DNA from 4 places in the Mesorhizobium sp. Cs1321R2N1 genome. Region 3 is predicted to be linked to each of the others. Evidence: predicted binding sites of a transcription regulator. Region 3 holds the regulator's gene; each other region holds the start of a gene.

Region 1 (4,200 bases), on a different contig from region 3:
TTTCTGTCAAGACTAATGTCCAAATCCGTGTGCTTTTGCAGCACTTTCCCGACGTCCACCGCAGGGTGGAAAAGAGGTCGGGAAAGCCGGCAAATCGCGGAATTCATCGGCCCACGCGGGCTCACGAGCGGTCGGCGTCCTGATCCTGTTGGCGGCGTTATCCGGCGACAGGAAAATCGTGGAAATGGACGATCACTCCATCGGCATCGATGAAGATGACGGCATAGGCGGGTGGCTCGTGGCCCAGTTGCCAGCTGTCCGAAAAATCGAGGGCGCTCTGATGGTTGGTGCTGCGCAGCGTGCTGACCGGTATACCGCGCCAGCTGCCGGCGATCAGCCTGTGGACGTGGCCGGCGAAGATGTGGCCGACATTGCCGTGGCGCAGGAGAACGTCATGGAAGGTATCGGCGTCGGCGAGCTTGACCTCGTCAAGCACCGGCATGTGGATCCGGAACGGCGGATGGTGCATGAAGAGGAAGACCAGCCGGTCGTGGGCTTCCTGCAACTTCTCGTCCAGCCAGCCCAACCGTGCCGGGCACAGCCTGCCCTCGACATGTCCGCTGTCCAGCGTATCGAGCAGGATCAGGCGGCCATCGCTGCCATCGAAAACGCTCTGGACGAACCCGCGCTCGGCTGGCGTTTGCGGGAACATCTCGACAAAAAGCGCACGGTCGTCGTGGTTGCCGAGCATCAGCCGGCAAGGCGGCACGAACCCCGACAGCGCCTCCCTCAATGCCGCATAGGCGGCGCGCTCGCCATCATTGGTCAGGTCGCCTGATATCACCACCAGATCGGCATCGGCATGGTTCCTGCCGATATCCGCCAGGCAGGCCTCCAGCCGGTCGAGCGGATCGGAGCCGTGGAGACGACCACCCGGCGCCATCAGATGCGGATCGGAGAGCTGGATGATTTTCATGGGCCGCGCACTGCTTCCTGCCGGCGCCCCTGGCGCCGGCCTGAAGGCGTTATCTCTCGACCAGCTCTACTGTGCCGTCCAGCCGCCGTCCATCGGCAAGGTCGTGCCGGTGATCTGCTTGGCCGCATCCGAGCACAGGAACAGCGTCAGCGCCGCAAGCTCTTCCACGGTGACGAATTCCTTGGTCGGCTGCGCGGCCAAGAGCACGTCGTGCTTGACCTGTTCCTCGGTCATGCCACGCGCTTTCATCGTGTCGGGAATTTGCTTCTCGACCAGCGGCGTCCAGACATAGCCGGGCGCGATCGCGTTGACGGTGATGCCGTCCTGCGCGACTTCCAGCGCCACCGTCTTGGTCAGGCCCGATATGCCATGCTTGGCCGAGACATAGGCCGACTTGAACGGCGAGGCGACCAGCGCATGCGCCGAGGCCGTGTTGATGATGCGGCCCCATTTGCGGCTTTTCATGCCTGGCACCACCGCCTTGATGGCGTAGAAGGCGGCCAAAAGGTTGATGCGGATGATGGCTTCCCACTTGTCGTCGGGAAACGCCTCGATCGGCGCCACATGCTGGATGCCGGCATTGTTGACCAGGATGTCGAGGCTGCCGAATGCCTCTTCGGCGTCATGGACCATGGCGGTGACGGCGACGCCATCCATCATATTGGCATCGGAGTAGCGGCACTTGACACCGAAATCCTTCTCGATGCCGGCGCGCTCCTGCTCGATGGCAGCGGCGTCGCCCAGGCCATTGATGGTGACGTTGGCGCCCTCGGCGGCAAAGGCGCGGGCGATTGCCAAGCCGATGCCGCTGGTCGAGCCGGTGACAAGCGCATTCTTCGAAGACAGGGAAACCATGGGAGATCTCGCAAGAGGTGGGAGGAACTGATGAGAATAGTTTGTGCGGCGCAACACGACAATGCCACGGCCATATGTCGGCTCGATTACAGCTCCGCGACGGCCTTTGCCAGCTCCGTGAGAACGCGTCTTCGAGGTGACACGGCATTGTCATGGTGCCGTGCAACATATTTGCCAGCGCATTCGCGCGGTCATTTTCGAACCGTTGGGGGCACCTGGATGGAAATCGCCGATGTCGTGAAGCGCGCCTATGCGATGCCGCTCACCAATCCCTCCTTCCCGCCGGGTCCTTATCGTTTCTTCGACCGCGAATACATCATCATCACCTACCGCACGACACGCGAGGCGCTCGAAGCCGTCGTGCCGGCGCCGTTGGAGATCGACGAGCCGCTGGTCAAGTACGAGTTCATCCGCATGCCGGATTCGATCGGCTTCGGCGACTACACCGAGACTGGCCAGGTCATCCCGGTACGCTGCAAGGGCCAACATGGCGGCTATGTCCATTCGATGTATCTCGACGACGACGCGCCGATCGCCGGCGGGCGTGAACTGTGGGGTTTCCCGAAAAAGCTTGCCAATCCCAAGATCGTTCATGAAGGCGAGGTGATCGTCGGCACGCTGCACTATGGCAGCGTGCTCTGCGCTACCGGCACGATGGGTTACAAGCACCGTGAGGCTGATCATGACCAGGTGCTCGCTTCGCTCGCCGCCCCCAATTTCCTGATCAAGATCATCCCGCATGTCGACGGCACGCCGCGCATCTGCGAGCTGGTCCGCTACTACCTCACCGATATCACGCTGAAGGAAGCCTGGACGGCGCCGGCCGCGCTCGATCTGCGGCCTCACGTCATGGCCGACGTGGCGAAGCTGCCTGTGCTCGACATCGTGTCGGCGGTTCACTTCAAGGCCGATCTGACGCTCGGCCTGGGCGAAGTCGTGTATGATTACCTCGCTGACCACAGCCGATCCGCTGCCAGCGCAACCGAGCTGGAGAAAGTCAGTGCTTGAGCGTAACCGCAACAAGGCAGCCGCCGCCACCATCGAGGAAATCACGGCGCAGTATGACCGTATTGCGCTGGTCTTTCAGGGCGGCGGCGCGCTCGGCGCCTATCAGGCAGGGGTCTACCAGGCGCTGGCCGACGCCGGCTGCGAGCCGAGCTGGCTATCAGGCGTCTCGATCGGCGCCGTCAACGCCGCGATCATCGCCGGCAATGAACCGAGCCGTCGGCTGCAACGGCTGGAACAGTTCTGGCAGACGATTTCCGGCCGCAAGATCTGGTCCTACACGCCCGAAGGTGACATCTACCGCGATATCCGCAACCAGACCTCGTCGTTGATGACGATGACGATGGGCCAGCCCGGCTTCTTCAAGCCGCGCAATCCCAATCCCTGGTTCCAGCTGTCGGGAGCGGAAGGCGCCACCAGCTTCTACGACACCGCCGAGTTGAAGGACACGCTGGAGAGCCTGATCGATTTCGACGTGCTGAACGACGGCAAGAAGCGGCTGAGCGTCGGCGCGGTCAATGTCAGGACCGGTAACTTCGTCTATTTCGACACCGAGAACGTGCGTATCGAGCCGGAGCACATCATGGCCAGCGGCGCGCTGCCGCCGGCATTCCCCTCGATCCGCATCGAGGGCGAGTACTATTGGGATGGTGGCATCGTCTCCAACACGCCGCTGCAATATCTGCTCGACCAGGAAGAGGACCGTTCCTCGCTGGTCTTCCAGGTCGATCTGTTCAGTGCTCGCGGCGTGTTGCCACGCGGCATGGCCGACGTGCTGTCGCGCCACAAGGACATCATGTATTCGAGCCGCACGCGGCAGAACACCGACAATTTCGAGCGCATCCATGCGCTGAAGATGAAGCTGCTCGATGCGTTGACGCGCGTGCCGCCGGAGCAGCTCAAGGATGGCGAGCCAGAGCTGATCGCCGATTATTCCAACGCCGGCGTCGTCAACATCGTCCACCTGATCTACCAGCACAAAGGCTACGAGGGCCACGCCAAGGATTACGAGTTTTCGGGCACCTCGATGCGCGAGCATTGGGAGATGGGCCTCGAGGACACCGAGCGCACGCTGCGTCACAAGAAGTGGCTGATGCTGCCGACCAATGCCGACGGCGTCACCATCCACGACCTGCATCGCGAAGATCCAACCTGAGTTTCAGGCGGGACGCCTGGCTCGGAATACTGAGCCGGGCTCAGAACCGGAGATTGGCGCCGGCTCTCAGCAAGAGCCAGTAGAACAGGCCGGTCGCCCCCGCCGCGATCAACAGCGCCAGCTCGAAGCCGCCCGGCGTTTGCGTGAGCGGCAGGCCGGCAGTGTTCATGCCGAACATGCCGACGATCAGCGAGCCCGGCAAAAGCAGCGCGCTCATCACCGCCAGCGCCTTCAGGCTGCGGTTGGATTCGTCCGCGAGCTCGGCGGC
Region 2 (4,200 bases), on a different contig from region 3:
AGCATCGTCCTGCGCGCCAGCCGCACCATCGACGATCAGCGCGGGGCGCTGCGCCGCCAGGTGTCGGAGCTGCAAGGGCTGGTGACGCAGAACAGCGCCTTGCGGCAACGCGTGCAGCGGGCGTCCCGCCGCGCCACCGCACTCAACGAAAGATACCTGCGCCGGATCGGCGCCGACCTGCATGACGGCCCGGCCCAGCTCGTGGCCTTGGCGGCGCTGCGCATGGACAGTCCGGTGTTCACCGGCGACGGCCATGGCAGCGAAGGCCGCTCGACCGAGGTCGCCATGATCCGCAAGACGCTGGAGGACGCGATGCGCGAAATACGCGGCATCTGCACCGGCCTGGTGCTGCCGCAGATAGAAACGGCGGCGGCCGCGGACGTGTTGCGGCTGGCCGTCGAGGAACATGAGCACCGGACGGGCACGTCGGTGAGGCTCACCCTGCCCGGACATTTGCCCGAACCCGGCGCTTCTGAGAAGATCAGCATCTATCGCTTCGTGCAGGAGGGGCTGAACAATGCCTACCGCCACGGGCGGGGCAAGGATCAGGCGGTGCATGCAGGAATGAAAAACGGCAGGCTTTTCGTTGAAGTGTCGGATGGCGGGCCGGGCTTCGATCCGGCGCGGGCCGAGGGGTTAGGGCTGGCCGGCCTCAGGGAGCGCGTTGAAAGCATCGGCGGACAGTTCGAAACCCTGACCGGGCCGAAAGGCACGAAGCTGGTGATCCGTCTTTCAGTCGAGGAGCAAGCATAATGGACGCCATTCGCATCGCCATTGTCGACGACCATCCGCTGTTCCGCGAAGGCGTGACCCGCAGCCTGTCGGAGATCGGAGGCTTCGAGATGGCCGGAGAAGGTGCGACCGCGCAGGACGCGGAACGCATCGTCTCGACCATGCAGCCCGACATATTGCTGCTCGATATTTCGATGCCGGGCGGCGGCCTGGCCGCGGTTGCAAGCATCCTTGCCGACCATCCCGCCCAGAAGATCGTCCTATTGACCGTTTCTGAGGCAAATGGCGATGTCACCAAGGCCCTGAATGCTGGCGTGCGCGGCTATGTCCTCAAAGGCGTCGGGTCGCGCTCGCTTGCCGATATCCTGCGCAACGTGGCGGCTGGCGAAAGCTATCTTTCGCCGATGTTGTCGGCCCGGCTGCTTTCCGATGTGCAGTCCCTGCAGCCTGCCAACGGCGTGGCGGACCGGCTGCGGCAACTCACCGGCCGGCAGACCGAAATCCTGCGGCTGGTGGCGGAGGGACTGAGCAACAAGGAAGTTGCCTTGCGCCTGGAACTGCAGGAGAAGACCGTGAAGCACCACATGACGGGGGTGCTGTCGAAACTCAGCGTGCGAAACCGCACGGAAGCAGCCCTCATGATGCGCGAGTTTCGCGACCGCGAGACGGACCGCTCATAGAGCGGTTCAGCGTCTGCGTAATTCCGCCAGGAGAAAGCGCTGCGCGCTTTTCGCGGGAAAACCGTTTTTTCCTGGAATAAGCCCTCGGGGCATTTGGAACGCCGCGCAAAGGAGGTCACCTCCGCCGGGGGGCGGCGGAGGTGACGTGTGAAACCTGGTCGTTGCCTGTTGACCAGCTTCACAAGGCCGAAATTCACAAGGCTGAATTCAGAGGGCCGAAATTCACAGCGCCTTGAGACGGCTGACATCGGCCGGTGTGGCCGGGCGGTCGATGATGGTGCGGCCGAGCGCATCCTTCATCCTGAAACGGCCGTTCTCGATGTTTTCCGTCATACCGTCGGGGTGCTGAACTGTAATCTTGTTGCCGTCCACGTCGACCTCGTCGCCGGTGGTGGCGTTGACATGGCTGCTCTTGTCGCGCTGGCCCTTGCCATTTCCGTTGTTCCCGCCGCCGCTATTCCCGTTACTGTTCCCGCTATTCCCGCTGCCGCCACTGTTACCGCCGCCGTTGCCGCCATTGCCGCCATTGCCGCCATTACCGCCGCTGCCGCCACCATTGCCACCGTCTCCGCCCCCCTTGGCATGTGCGGTCGCGGCATCGATTCCAGGCACGAATCCATGGAAGGCAATTCCATAGGGAGCGACGGTCAGCGCCAGAAGCGCCGCCGATGTCAGAGCCAGGCGACAACAACGGGCCGTAATCGATCCGTGCATACTGATCTCCGTCGATTGAGCCGGCGCGCTCACCCCAACGTTGCAGTGCAACCAACATCGCCGAAAGACATGGTGACCGAAAGCGGCCTCCGACCGTTGCGTTTGTCCCCCAGGACCTTTGCAGGCGCAAGATTGGACTAAAGTCCTAGGCTCCGGCGTGAAAACCGGTATCGTGAGGGAGCGGCAGCGCGGATACGATGTCACGAAAATGTGATCGGTCGACTGTAAGGCGGTCGAACAGGCAACAAAATCCAGCCAAATCCAGCCAGATCCAGCCAGAGGCTCCCATGACCGAACATCGCTCCACTGATGCCCGATTCCGCACCAGCCTGCTCGAGGAAAACGAAGGCCCAGCCAACAATCCCAGCGAAAACCGCACGATGGGCGAGATTATCGCCGCGCGGTTCTCGCGCCGTGGCTTCCTCAAGGGTTCGCTTGCCGTCTCGGCGATCGCCGCCACCGTCAGCCCGCTGGCGATGATCGCCGCCGACGATGCTCGCGCCGCGGAAGGCTCCGCCTTCACATTCGACGAGCTGGAGGCCGGCATCGACGACAAGCACCATGTCGCGCCGGGTTACGACGCCGACGTGTTGTTGCGCTGGGGCGATCCGCTGTTTGCCGATTCGCCGGAATTCGACCCGACCAGGCAGTCGGCGCAAGCCCAGGCCAGGCAGTTCGGCTATAACAACGACTATGTCGGCTATGTCGCGATCGACGGCTCGGCGGAACACGGCCTGCTGGTCGTGAACCACGAATACACCAACCCGCATCTGATGTTCCCGGGCATCGTCAAGATCGTCGAGAAGGACGGCAAGAAGTCGGCCGAGGTGGCGCCGCTCTCGAAGGAGCAGGTCGATGTCGAGATGGCCGCCCATGGCGGCACCATCGTCGAGATCCGCAAGGACGGCGGCAAATGGCAGGTGGTGCGTGACGGCAAGCTCAACCGCCGCATCACCTCCAACACCGAGATGGCGCTGTCCGGCCCGGTCGCCGGCCATGACCGCGTCAAGACCAATGCCGATCCGTCCGGAACGAAAGTCTTCGGCACGATCAACAACTGCGCCGGCGGCGTCACGCCCTGGGGCACGTATGTGATGGCCGAGGAGAACATCCACGGCTATTTCTCCGGCGAGCTGCCGGAGGGCCACAAGGAAGCCGCCAACTACAAGCGCCTCGGCATACCGGAAGGCGCCTATGAATGGGGCGCGCATTATGACCGCTTCAACCTCGCCAAGGAGCCGAACGAGCCCAACCGCTTCGGCTGGATCGTCGAGGTCGATGTCAACGACCCGAATTCGGTACCGCGCAAGCGTACTGCCATGGGCCGTTTCAAGCATGAGGGCGCTGAATCGATCGTCGCCAAGGACGGTCGCGTCGTCTTCTATCTCGGCGACGACGAGCGCTTCGACTATGTCTACAAGTTCGTCACCAGGGGCATGTTCAACGCCGGCGACCGCGCGGCCAACAAGGACCTGCTCGACGACGGCACGCTGCATGTCGCCAAATTCGCCGAGGACGGCTCGGTCGAATGGATGCCGATCGTGTTCGGGCAGGGTCCGCTGACGGCGGAAAACGGTTTTGCCGGCCAGGCCGACGTGCTGGTCGAGACGCGCCGCGCCGCCGACCTGCTTGGCGCCACCAAGATGGACCGGCCGGAAGACATCCAGCCCAATGCCGGCAACGGCAAGGTCTATGTCATGCTGACCAACAATTCCAAGCGCAAGGCCGATCAGGTGGATGCCGCCAACCCGCGCGCCGGGAATGCCTTCGGCCACATCATCGAGATCGTCGAGGACGGCGGCGATTTCGCCGCCACGAAGGGCAAGTGGGAAGTGCTGCTGAAATGCGGCGACCCCGAGGTAGCCGATGTCGGCGCCACCTTCTCCACCGCGACGACGGCCCATGGCTGGTTCGGCATGCCCGACAATTGCACGGTCGATTCGGCCGGGCGCCTGTGGGTCGCCACCGACGGCCAGGGCCCGAAGGCCACCGGACGCACCGACGGCCTGTGGGCGGTGGACACGGAAGGATCGGCGCGGGCGACCTCGAAACTGTTCTTCCGGGTGCCGATCGG
Region 3 (4,200 bases):
GTCGACGCTGCTGCGCGTCTTCAACCGCATCTACGAACTCTACCCCAAGCAGACCGCCGAGGGCCAGGTGCTGCTCGACGGCCAGAACGTTCTCGACCGTTCGCAGGATCTCAACCTGCTGCGGACCAAGATCGGCATGGTGTTCCAGAAGCCGACGCCGTTCCCGATGTCGATCTATGAGAACATCGCTTTCGGTGTCAGGCTCTATGAGAAGATCAGCAAGGCCGAGATGGACGGCCGTGTCGAGCAGGCGCTGAAGCGCGCCGCATTGTGGACCGAGGTCAAGGACAAGCTGAACGCCAGCGGCCTCAGCCTGTCGGGCGGCCAGCAGCAGCGTCTTTGCATCGCCCGCACCGTGGCGGTGAAGCCGGAGGTCATCCTGCTCGACGAGCCGGCCTCGGCGCTCGATCCGCTGTCGACCGCCAAGATCGAGGAACTGATCGACGAGTTGCAGGCCGACTACACGATCGTCATCGTCACCCACAATATGCAGCAGGCGGCGCGCGTGTCACGCCAGACGGCTTTCATGTATCTGGGCGAACTGGTCGAATTCGACAAGACCGAGAAGATCTTCACGTCGCCTCGCGAGAAGCGCACGCAGGACTACATCACCGGCCGCTTCGGCTGATATCACGCATACGAGGACCAGGATCATGGCCGAACATACAGTCGCAGCCTTCGACGAGGATCTCGGACAGATCAGCAGGCTGATCAGCGACATGGGCGATCTCGCCGGCACGATGGTCGGCGGCGCCACCAAGGCGCTGCTGAATTCCGACAACGCGCTGGCACAGCGCGTCGTCTCCGACGACGCCATCATGGACGCGCGCCAGCGCGAGCTCGACGACCGAGCCATCACCCTCATCGCCAAGCGTCAGCCGATGGCCGACGATCTGCGTCATGTCGTCGGCTCGATCCGGATGGCGGGCGATCTCGAGCGCATCGGCGACCTTGCCAAGAACATTGCCAAGCGCGTCGGCTCCGTCGGCCTCTCCGCCACGCCACGCGACCTGTCGCATTCGATCGACTCCATGGCGCAGCTGGTGCTGATCCAGGTGCAGGGCGTGGTCGAGGAATATGCGGCCGGCGATGCCGCCGCACTCGCCAAGCTCAGGAATGACGACGAACGCATCGATGTCAAATACACATCGGTGTTCCGCGAACTCCTGACCTACATGATGGAAGACCCGCGCAACATCACGGCTTGCACGCATCTTTTGTTCTGCGCCAAGAATCTCGAACGCATCGGCGACCACGTGACCAACATTGCCGAGAATGCATATTATGTGCTGACCGGCACGCAACTGCCCGCCAACCGTCCGAAGCAGGACGAGACGGCGATGTCGGTGCCGGCGGCTTGACGGCAGGGATGATCAATCGATGATCGCGCCACGCATCATGGTGGTGGAGGACGAGGAGCCGCTCGGCGTGCTCCTCCGCTACAATCTGGAATCGGAAGGCTACCAGGTCGAGGTGGTGACACGCGGCGACGAAGCCGAGATCCGCCTCCAGGAGAACGTGCCCGACCTCCTGGTGCTCGACTGGATGGTGCCGGCGGTTTCCGGCATCGAACTCTGTCGGCGCCTGCGAATGCGGCCCGAGACCGAGAGGCTGCCGATCATCATGCTGACGGCGCGCGGCGAGGAGAGCGACCGCGTGCGCGGCCTCTCGACCGGTGCCGACGACTATCTGGTCAAGCCGTTCTCGACACCGGAATTCATGGCCCGGGTCAAGGCGCTGCTGCGCCGCGCCAAGCCGGAAGTGCTGTCCAGCGTGCTCAAGGTCGGCGACATCGTGCTCGACCGGGAATCGCACCGGGTCTATCGCAAGAAGAGCGAGATCCGGCTCGGGCCGACCGAGTTTCGCCTGCTGGAATTCATGATGCGCCATCCCGGCCGCGTGTTCTCGCGCAGCCAGTTGCTCGACAATGTCTGGGGCGAGACGATCTATATCGATGAACGCACCGTGGACGTGCATGTCGGCCGGCTGCGCAAGGCGGTTAACAATGGCCGTATGCCGGACGTGATCCGCACCATTCGCGGCGCTGGCTACGCGATCCGCGAAGACTGAAATCAGGCTACATTCTTGCCCGGAACGCCGGGCTTCGCCAGCACGCCCGGCGCGAAAATCTCCTGGTCCACGAAGGTCAATGCGCGCATAGCGCAACCTTCGCGGATGAGCGGCAGCTCGTTCGGCTCGGTGTCGAAGGAAATCGATTCCGAATGCTGGCCGCCGGCGGTCTGGGCGATGGCCTCGCGCAAGGCCGGCTCGATCAGGTCGAAGGCGGCGGCGCTGACGCCGACCATGGCGACGGGTGCGGGATCGATCAGCGCGAACAGGCTGCCCAGTCCATAGCCCAGCGCCTCGCCGGCCTTGCGATAGGCTTCGCGCTCCGGTCCGTCTTTCTCCCTTGCCGTCGCGGCGAGTGTCCGCATCTGCGCATCGCTGACATCTGCGACCGGTTCGGCGTCCTCGCCAAGCTGCCTGGCGTTGCGCCAGATGGCGTAGTTGCCGGCATAGGCCTCGACGCAGCCGCGCCGCCCGCAGCGGCAGAGCGCGCCTCCCGGGCGATGGATCATGTGGCCGAACTCGCCTCCCGATGAATGCGTGCCGGTGAACAGCTCGCCCTTCAGCACCAGGCCCATGCCGATGCCGTGCGAGAGCAGGATGGCGATGAAGTCGTCGCGGTAGCGTTCGGGGTCGCGCCAGCGCAGCGCCACCGCCATCATGTTGCAGTCGTTCTCCATGGTGGCGGGGATGCCGAACTCGGCTTCAAGTATGTCGGCGAAGGGAATGTCCGTCTGCGGCGTGATCGGCGACCACAGCATCGCACGCGCCTCGGTGTCAGTGATGCCCTGGATCGCCAGCGCGATGCGGGCAATACTGCGGACGTCGAGATCGGGGTCCTCGAGGCGCCGCCGCACTATTGCCGTGCATTCGCCGATCAGCGCCTCGCGCGACATGGTCAGCGTGTCCAGCCGGCGCTGTTCCTCGGCGACCACCTGGCCGGCATAATCGATGACGGCGACGGACAGGAAATTCAGCGACAGCACCACGGTCATCACAGCCGCGGCCTCGGGGTTGAGGCCAAGGCCAACCTGCGGCCGGCCGCGTTTCAATGAGCCGGCCTCGTTCGGCTTGCCTTCGGTCAGGATACCCTCGCCGATCAGGTCGGCTGATATCGCCGATATGGTCGAGTGGCTGAGGCCGGTGGTGGCGGCGATCTCGGTGCGCGAGGGCTGACCACCCTGACGCACGGCTGCAATCACCATGGCGCGGTTGCGCCGGCGCAGATCGTCGTGGCGGATTCCGACCGACATGTTTACCACATCCTCCCGTCGCCGCGGTTCTTGACACCCCTTCGAACATCTCCGGCAACGGGTCGAATACTGGCAGAAGCGGCAGGAGCTGTCATTTATTTATTGCGGGACCCGAAAAAAGGTACACGGCACCTCAAAATCCATCAGAATCGATGTTGACAGTGTTCCGACGATGGACCAGTGTTTTTTCGAGGCTCGAAAAAATGGAGCCTTTGTGCCGGCCTTCGGGCCAGTTTGGTCGCGCCATACGCGGCGCAGGGAGGATATATCATGACGAGATTCACAGTCGCCATCCTGGCGGGTGTCGCCATGTCGCTGACGCTGGCGTCGGTGGCGCAGGCGAAGGACAAGGTCATCGGCGTTTCGTGGTCGAATTTCCAGGAAGAGCGCTGGAAGACCGACGAGGCCGCCATGAAGAAGGCGATCGAGGCCGCGGGCGACAAGTACATTTCCGCCGATGCGCAGTCCAATCCCGGCAAGCAGCTGACCGATGTCGAAAGCCTGATTTCGCAGGGCGCCAATTCGCTGATCATCCTGGCGCAGGATGCTTCGGCCATCGGCCCGGCGGTGCAGAAGGCGCTCGACGAGGGCATTCCGGTCGTCGGCTATGACCGCCTGATCGAGAACAAGGACGTCTTCTACCTGACCTTCGACAACAAGGAAGTCGGCCGCATGCAGGCCCGCGAGGTGTTCAAGGTGAAGCCTGAAGGCAATTACGTCTTCATCAAGGGCTCGGGTGCCGATCCGAATGCCGACTTCCTGTTCTCGGGCTCGATGGAAGTGCTGAAGGAAGCCATCGACAGCGGCAAGATCAAGAATGTCGGCGAAGCCTATACGGACGGCTGGCTGCCCGCCAACGCCCAGAAGAACATGGAGCAGT
Region 4 (4,200 bases), on a different contig from region 3:
CAGCCACGTTAAACAAGTCGCTAAAGGACCGTCGGGCCGCAAGGCCGTATGGACCGGTTGCGACTTTCGCGGCCGGTTTTTTTGTGTCTGGAACAAAGCGATGAGCACCAAGAAGCGCAACTGGAAACCTCAGACGGCACTCGTGCATGGCGGAACCCTGCGTTCCGGCTTCGGCGAAACCTCCGAGGCGATGTATCTGACCCAGGGCTATGTCTACAAGACCGCCCAGGCGGCGGAAGCCCGCTTCAAGGGCGAAGAGCCTGGCTTCATCTATTCGCGTTACGCCAACCCGACCGTCGACATGTTCGAAAAGCGCATGTGCGCGCTGGAAGGCGCCGAGGACGCACGCGCCACGGCGTCGGGCATGGCGGCGGTGACGGCGGCGCTGCTGTGCAGCGTCAAGGCCGGCGACCATATCGTGGCGGCGCGCGCGCTGTTCGGCTCCTGCCGCTGGGTGGTCGAGACGCTGGCGCCGCGCTATGGCATCGAGGCGACTTTGGTCGACGGCACCGACATTGCCAATTGGGAAAAGGCGGTCAGGCCGAACACCAAGCTGTTCTTCCTGGAAAGCCCGACCAATCCGACGCTGGAAGTCGTCGACATCGCGGCCGTTGCCTCGCTTGCCAACTCGATCGGCGCGCGGCTTGTCGTCGACAACGTCTTCGCTACGCCGCTGCAGCAGAAGCCGTTGCAGCTTGGCGCGCACATCGTCGTCTACTCGGCCACCAAGCACATCGACGGCCAGGGCCGCTGTCTGGGCGGTGTCATCCTGTCGGACAAGAAGTGGATCGACGAAAACCTGCACGACTATTTCCGCCACACCGGCCCCAGCCTGTCGCCGTTCAATGCCTGGACCCTGCTGAAGGGCCTCGAGACGCTGCCGCTGCGCGTGCGCCAGCAGACGGAAAGCGCCGGCAGGATCGCCGACTTCCTGGCCGAGCAGCCGCAGATCGCCCGCGTCATCTATCCCGGCCGCGCCGACCACCCGCAGGCTGATATCGTCAAGAAGCAGATGTCGGGCGGTTCGACTCTGATCTGCCTCGACGTCAAGGGTGGCAAGCCGGCGGCCTTCGCCCTGCAGAACGCCCTCGACATCGTGCTGATCTCGAACAATCTCGGCGATGCCAAGAGCCTGATCACCCATCCGGCGACGACGACGCACAAGAATTTGAGCGACGAGGCCCGCGCCGAACTCGGCATCGGGCCTGGCACGCTAAGGCTGTCTGTCGGCCTGGAGGACGCCGACGACCTGCTGGAAGACATCGCGCAGGCGTTGCAGGCAGCCAGATAAGCTGCTTAGGAGCGTCGTCCGCGGCGATCAGGCGCGCGACGGCGTCTCCTCCAATTCGGCCGCCTTGGTGCGGATGGTCATGGCATTGCCACGCCAGTCGACGGCGCCGCCGAGCCAGCCGCGCGCCCAGATGGACGGGAGCATCACGTCGCGCGCGATCATCGCCGCGACCATGCGCGGCGACAGATGCCAGCCCTTGGACAAGGCCAGCGCGCATTCCGGAAGGTAGAAGGCCGCCAACACGGCAATCGCGGTTGCCCAGAGGCTGACGCCCGCGCTCGCCGCCGCAACCAGCGCCAGCGCGAGAGGCACCGCCGCGCCGGTCAGGATTTCCGGCGCGAAGAACAGCGGAAAGGTGACGCGGCGCAGGCGCGCCCAGCGGGCCTGGCGCGACCAGATCTCGCCAACGGTACGCTGGCCGAGCGGCTGCTCGAAGGGCGCCGCGACGAGATTGACGCGCAGGCCGAGGCCGTTGACCAGCTTGGTGGCGGCGGCGTCCTCGGCTATCTCGGCGGCCAGCGCACGAATGCCGCCATTGGCGTCCAGCATCGGCTTGTTCCACAGCATGCTCTTGCCCTGGGCAAAGCCGAGGCCAAGCGCCTCGCCGGCATACTGCCAGCGGGCCTGCAATGTGTTGAGGAAGGCGCATTCGACATCGGCCCAGAAACCCTCGGGTCGCGAGCCGATCGGCGTCGAGCAGACAAGGCCGGTATCGGGCCGCCATGCCGCCATCATGTGCTCGACATAGTCCCTCGGCATCAAGACGTTGGAATCGGCGAGAATGACCCAGCTGTGGCGCGCCGCTTCCCAGCCCTTGACGCAATTGTTGAGCTTTGGATTGGCGCTGACACGGTCATCGCCGATCAGCAGCCGGGCCGGCACCTTGGAAAACCGGGCAATCGCCCTGTTTATCAGTTTGACCACCGGATCGTCGGCATTGGCGACGCAGAAGATCAGCTCATAACGTGGCCAGTCGAGCGCGAAGGCGCGCTCCAGCGTCTCATGCGTGAACGCCTCGACGCCACGCGACGGGACGACGATCGAGACCGGTTGCGACTTGCCGGCCGGCGGGGCGATCGAGCCGCGCCGTTTCAGCCGTGAGGCGGCGAGCGAAATGCTGGCGGCGTTTGAAAGGATGAGAGCGGTCGAAAGCGAGGCGGCTATGAAGGTGAGTTCCATCGAGATCTGGTCACTCCGGAAAGGCGGCCCGCATCATGGCCGTTTTCAACAGTTCGACAGAGCGCCGAGTCGCCCGGTTCGTGCACACCACCATTGTCGTGTGTCACTTAAATGACATTCTTTGCCGGCACCTGCGGTTCAAGGCCGGGCGCGACAAGACGCGCACGTTGACCTGCTCACCGGGAGCGTCGAAAATCGTCGGATTGTTTGGAGCCGCTCATGTACCGCGCCGTGACGCGCAACATCGAAGTGCAGGTCAGGCCGTTCTATCTCGAGGACCGTTCGGATCCCTCGGAGAACCGTTATGTCTGGGGCTATCAGATAACGATCGACAACCAGTCGGACGAGTTCGTGCAGTTGTTGTCGCGCTACTGGCACATCACCGATGGTGCCGGCCGGGTCGAGGAAGTGCGCGGGCCAGGCGTTGTCGGCGACCAGCCGGAGCTCAATCCCGGCGACAGCTATCAATATACGTCCGGCTGCCCGCTCTCGACACCGTCCGGGATCATGGTCGGACGTTACACGATGCGCAACAAGCGCGGCGAGACGTTCGACATCGCAATCCCCGCCTTCTCGCTCGATCTGCCGGGGACAAGGCGCACGGTGAACTGAGCACCGGCGGTCGCGCTGCCCCTCATCCGCCCGTCGGGCACCTTCTCCCCGTGAACGGGGAGAAGGAAAGATAGCTCACTGAGCCGCAAATTCCGCCGGATCGAAGTCGTACTGCGTCGAGCAGAACTCGCAGGCTACGTGGATGCCGCCATCCTCGGTGCTGTCCTTGATCTCCTGCGCGGAGAAGCCCTCGAGGATGCCGCGGATCTTGTCCCTGGAGCATGAGCACTGGTCGGCGACGGGAACGCCGCCGAAGACGCGCACGCCATGCTCGTGGAACAAGCGGTAGAGCAGCCGCTCGGCGCCGATGGTCGGGTCGATCAATTCGGTCGGTTCGATGGTGCCGAGCAAGGCCAGCAACTCCTGCCAGGAATTGTCTGTGGGATCATGGATCTCCTCGCGCGGATCGCCATCCCCACCCGGCAGGTCCGGAATGCGCATGCGCTCGGGCGATTGCGGCAGGAACTGCGCCAGGATACCGCCGGCACGCCACTGCTCGCGCGCACCGCCGACACCGGGCGTCAGCAGCTTGGCGACCGAGAGCCTGAGGTCGGTCGGGATCTGTTCCGACTGGCGGAAATAGGTGCGCGCCGCCTCTTCCAGCGTCTCGCCGTCGAGCTGGACGATGCCCTGATAGCGCTGCGTATGGGCGCCCTGGTCGATGGTCAGTGCCAGCACGCCGCTGCCAAGCAGCGTTTGCTGCGAGGTCTCGCCGGCCGCGATCAGTGCCTCCAGCCGGTCGGCGTCGAAACGCGCATAGGCGCGCAGCGCCGAGGGCGTGGAAAAGTCCGCGACCAGCATGTCGACAGGCCCATCGGTACGGGTCTGCAGGATGAACTTGCCTTCGAACTTGAGCGAGGTGCCGAGCAGCACCGTCAGCACACAGGCTTCCGCCAGCAGGCGGGCGACCGGCTCGGGATAGTCATGGCGGCCAAGGATGGCGTCGAGCATCGGCCCGAGCTGGACCGTGCGGCCACGCACGTCGAGCGGACCGACTTCAAAGGGAACGACGTGATCGTCACCGGCGTAGCCGAACTCGCCGAGTTTGGGGTGATGTTCAGTCACTTGATGGCTTTCCAACATGACAAAGCTCCAGGGCGCGGCCATGCGGCCCTGGT

The links. The regulator PhoB, encoded in region 3, activates phosphate uptake and scavenging genes when phosphate is short. The targets are predictions, from matches to a motif close to TGTCATNNANCTGTCAT.
Region 1: the regulator PhoB is predicted to act here: its motif matches at 1,846-1,862, upstream of O7A61_RS11565 (acetoacetate decarboxylase).
Region 2: the regulator PhoB is predicted to act here: its motif matches at 2,325-2,341, upstream of O7A61_RS21955 (PhoX family protein).
Region 4: the regulator PhoB is predicted to act here: its motif matches at 2,571-2,587, upstream of O7A61_RS06130 (ceramide glucosyltransferase).

The regions. Positions count from the first base shown of each region.
Region 1 covers NZ_JAPYKP010000032.1:37,499-41,698, reverse strand. Annotated here, with positions in the region: gene O7A61_RS11575 (phosphodiesterase) at 158-916, opposite strand; gene O7A61_RS11570 (3-hydroxybutyrate dehydrogenase) at 983-1,771, opposite strand; gene O7A61_RS11565 (acetoacetate decarboxylase) at 1,991-2,779, shown strand; gene O7A61_RS11560 (patatin-like phospholipase family protein) at 2,772-3,932, shown strand; gene O7A61_RS11555 (transporter) at 3,973-4,200, opposite strand, start outside.
Region 2 covers NZ_JAPYKP010000099.1:7,404-11,603, forward strand. Annotated here, with positions in the region: gene O7A61_RS21940 (sensor histidine kinase) at 1-753, shown strand, start outside; gene O7A61_RS21945 (response regulator transcription factor) at 750-1,412, shown strand; gene O7A61_RS21950 (hypothetical protein) at 1,635-2,126, opposite strand; gene O7A61_RS21955 (PhoX family protein) at 2,414-4,200, shown strand, end outside.
Region 3 covers NZ_JAPYKP010000024.1:54,459-58,658, forward strand. Annotated here, with positions in the region: gene pstB (phosphate ABC transporter ATP-binding protein PstB) at 1-628, shown strand, start outside; gene phoU (phosphate signaling complex protein PhoU) at 654-1,361, shown strand; gene phoB (phosphate regulon transcriptional regulator PhoB) at 1,381-2,070, shown strand; gene O7A61_RS09565 (ROK family protein) at 2,073-3,320, opposite strand; partial or broken gene O7A61_RS09570 (substrate-binding domain-containing protein) at 3,591-4,200, shown strand, end outside.
Region 4 covers NZ_JAPYKP010000014.1:7,818-12,017, reverse strand. Annotated here, with positions in the region: SAM riboswitch at 1-44, shown strand, start outside; gene O7A61_RS06135 (O-succinylhomoserine sulfhydrylase) at 101-1,291, shown strand; gene O7A61_RS06130 (ceramide glucosyltransferase) at 1,319-2,470, opposite strand; gene apaG (Co2+/Mg2+ efflux protein ApaG) at 2,690-3,082, shown strand; gene O7A61_RS06120 (Hsp33 family molecular chaperone) at 3,158-4,189, opposite strand.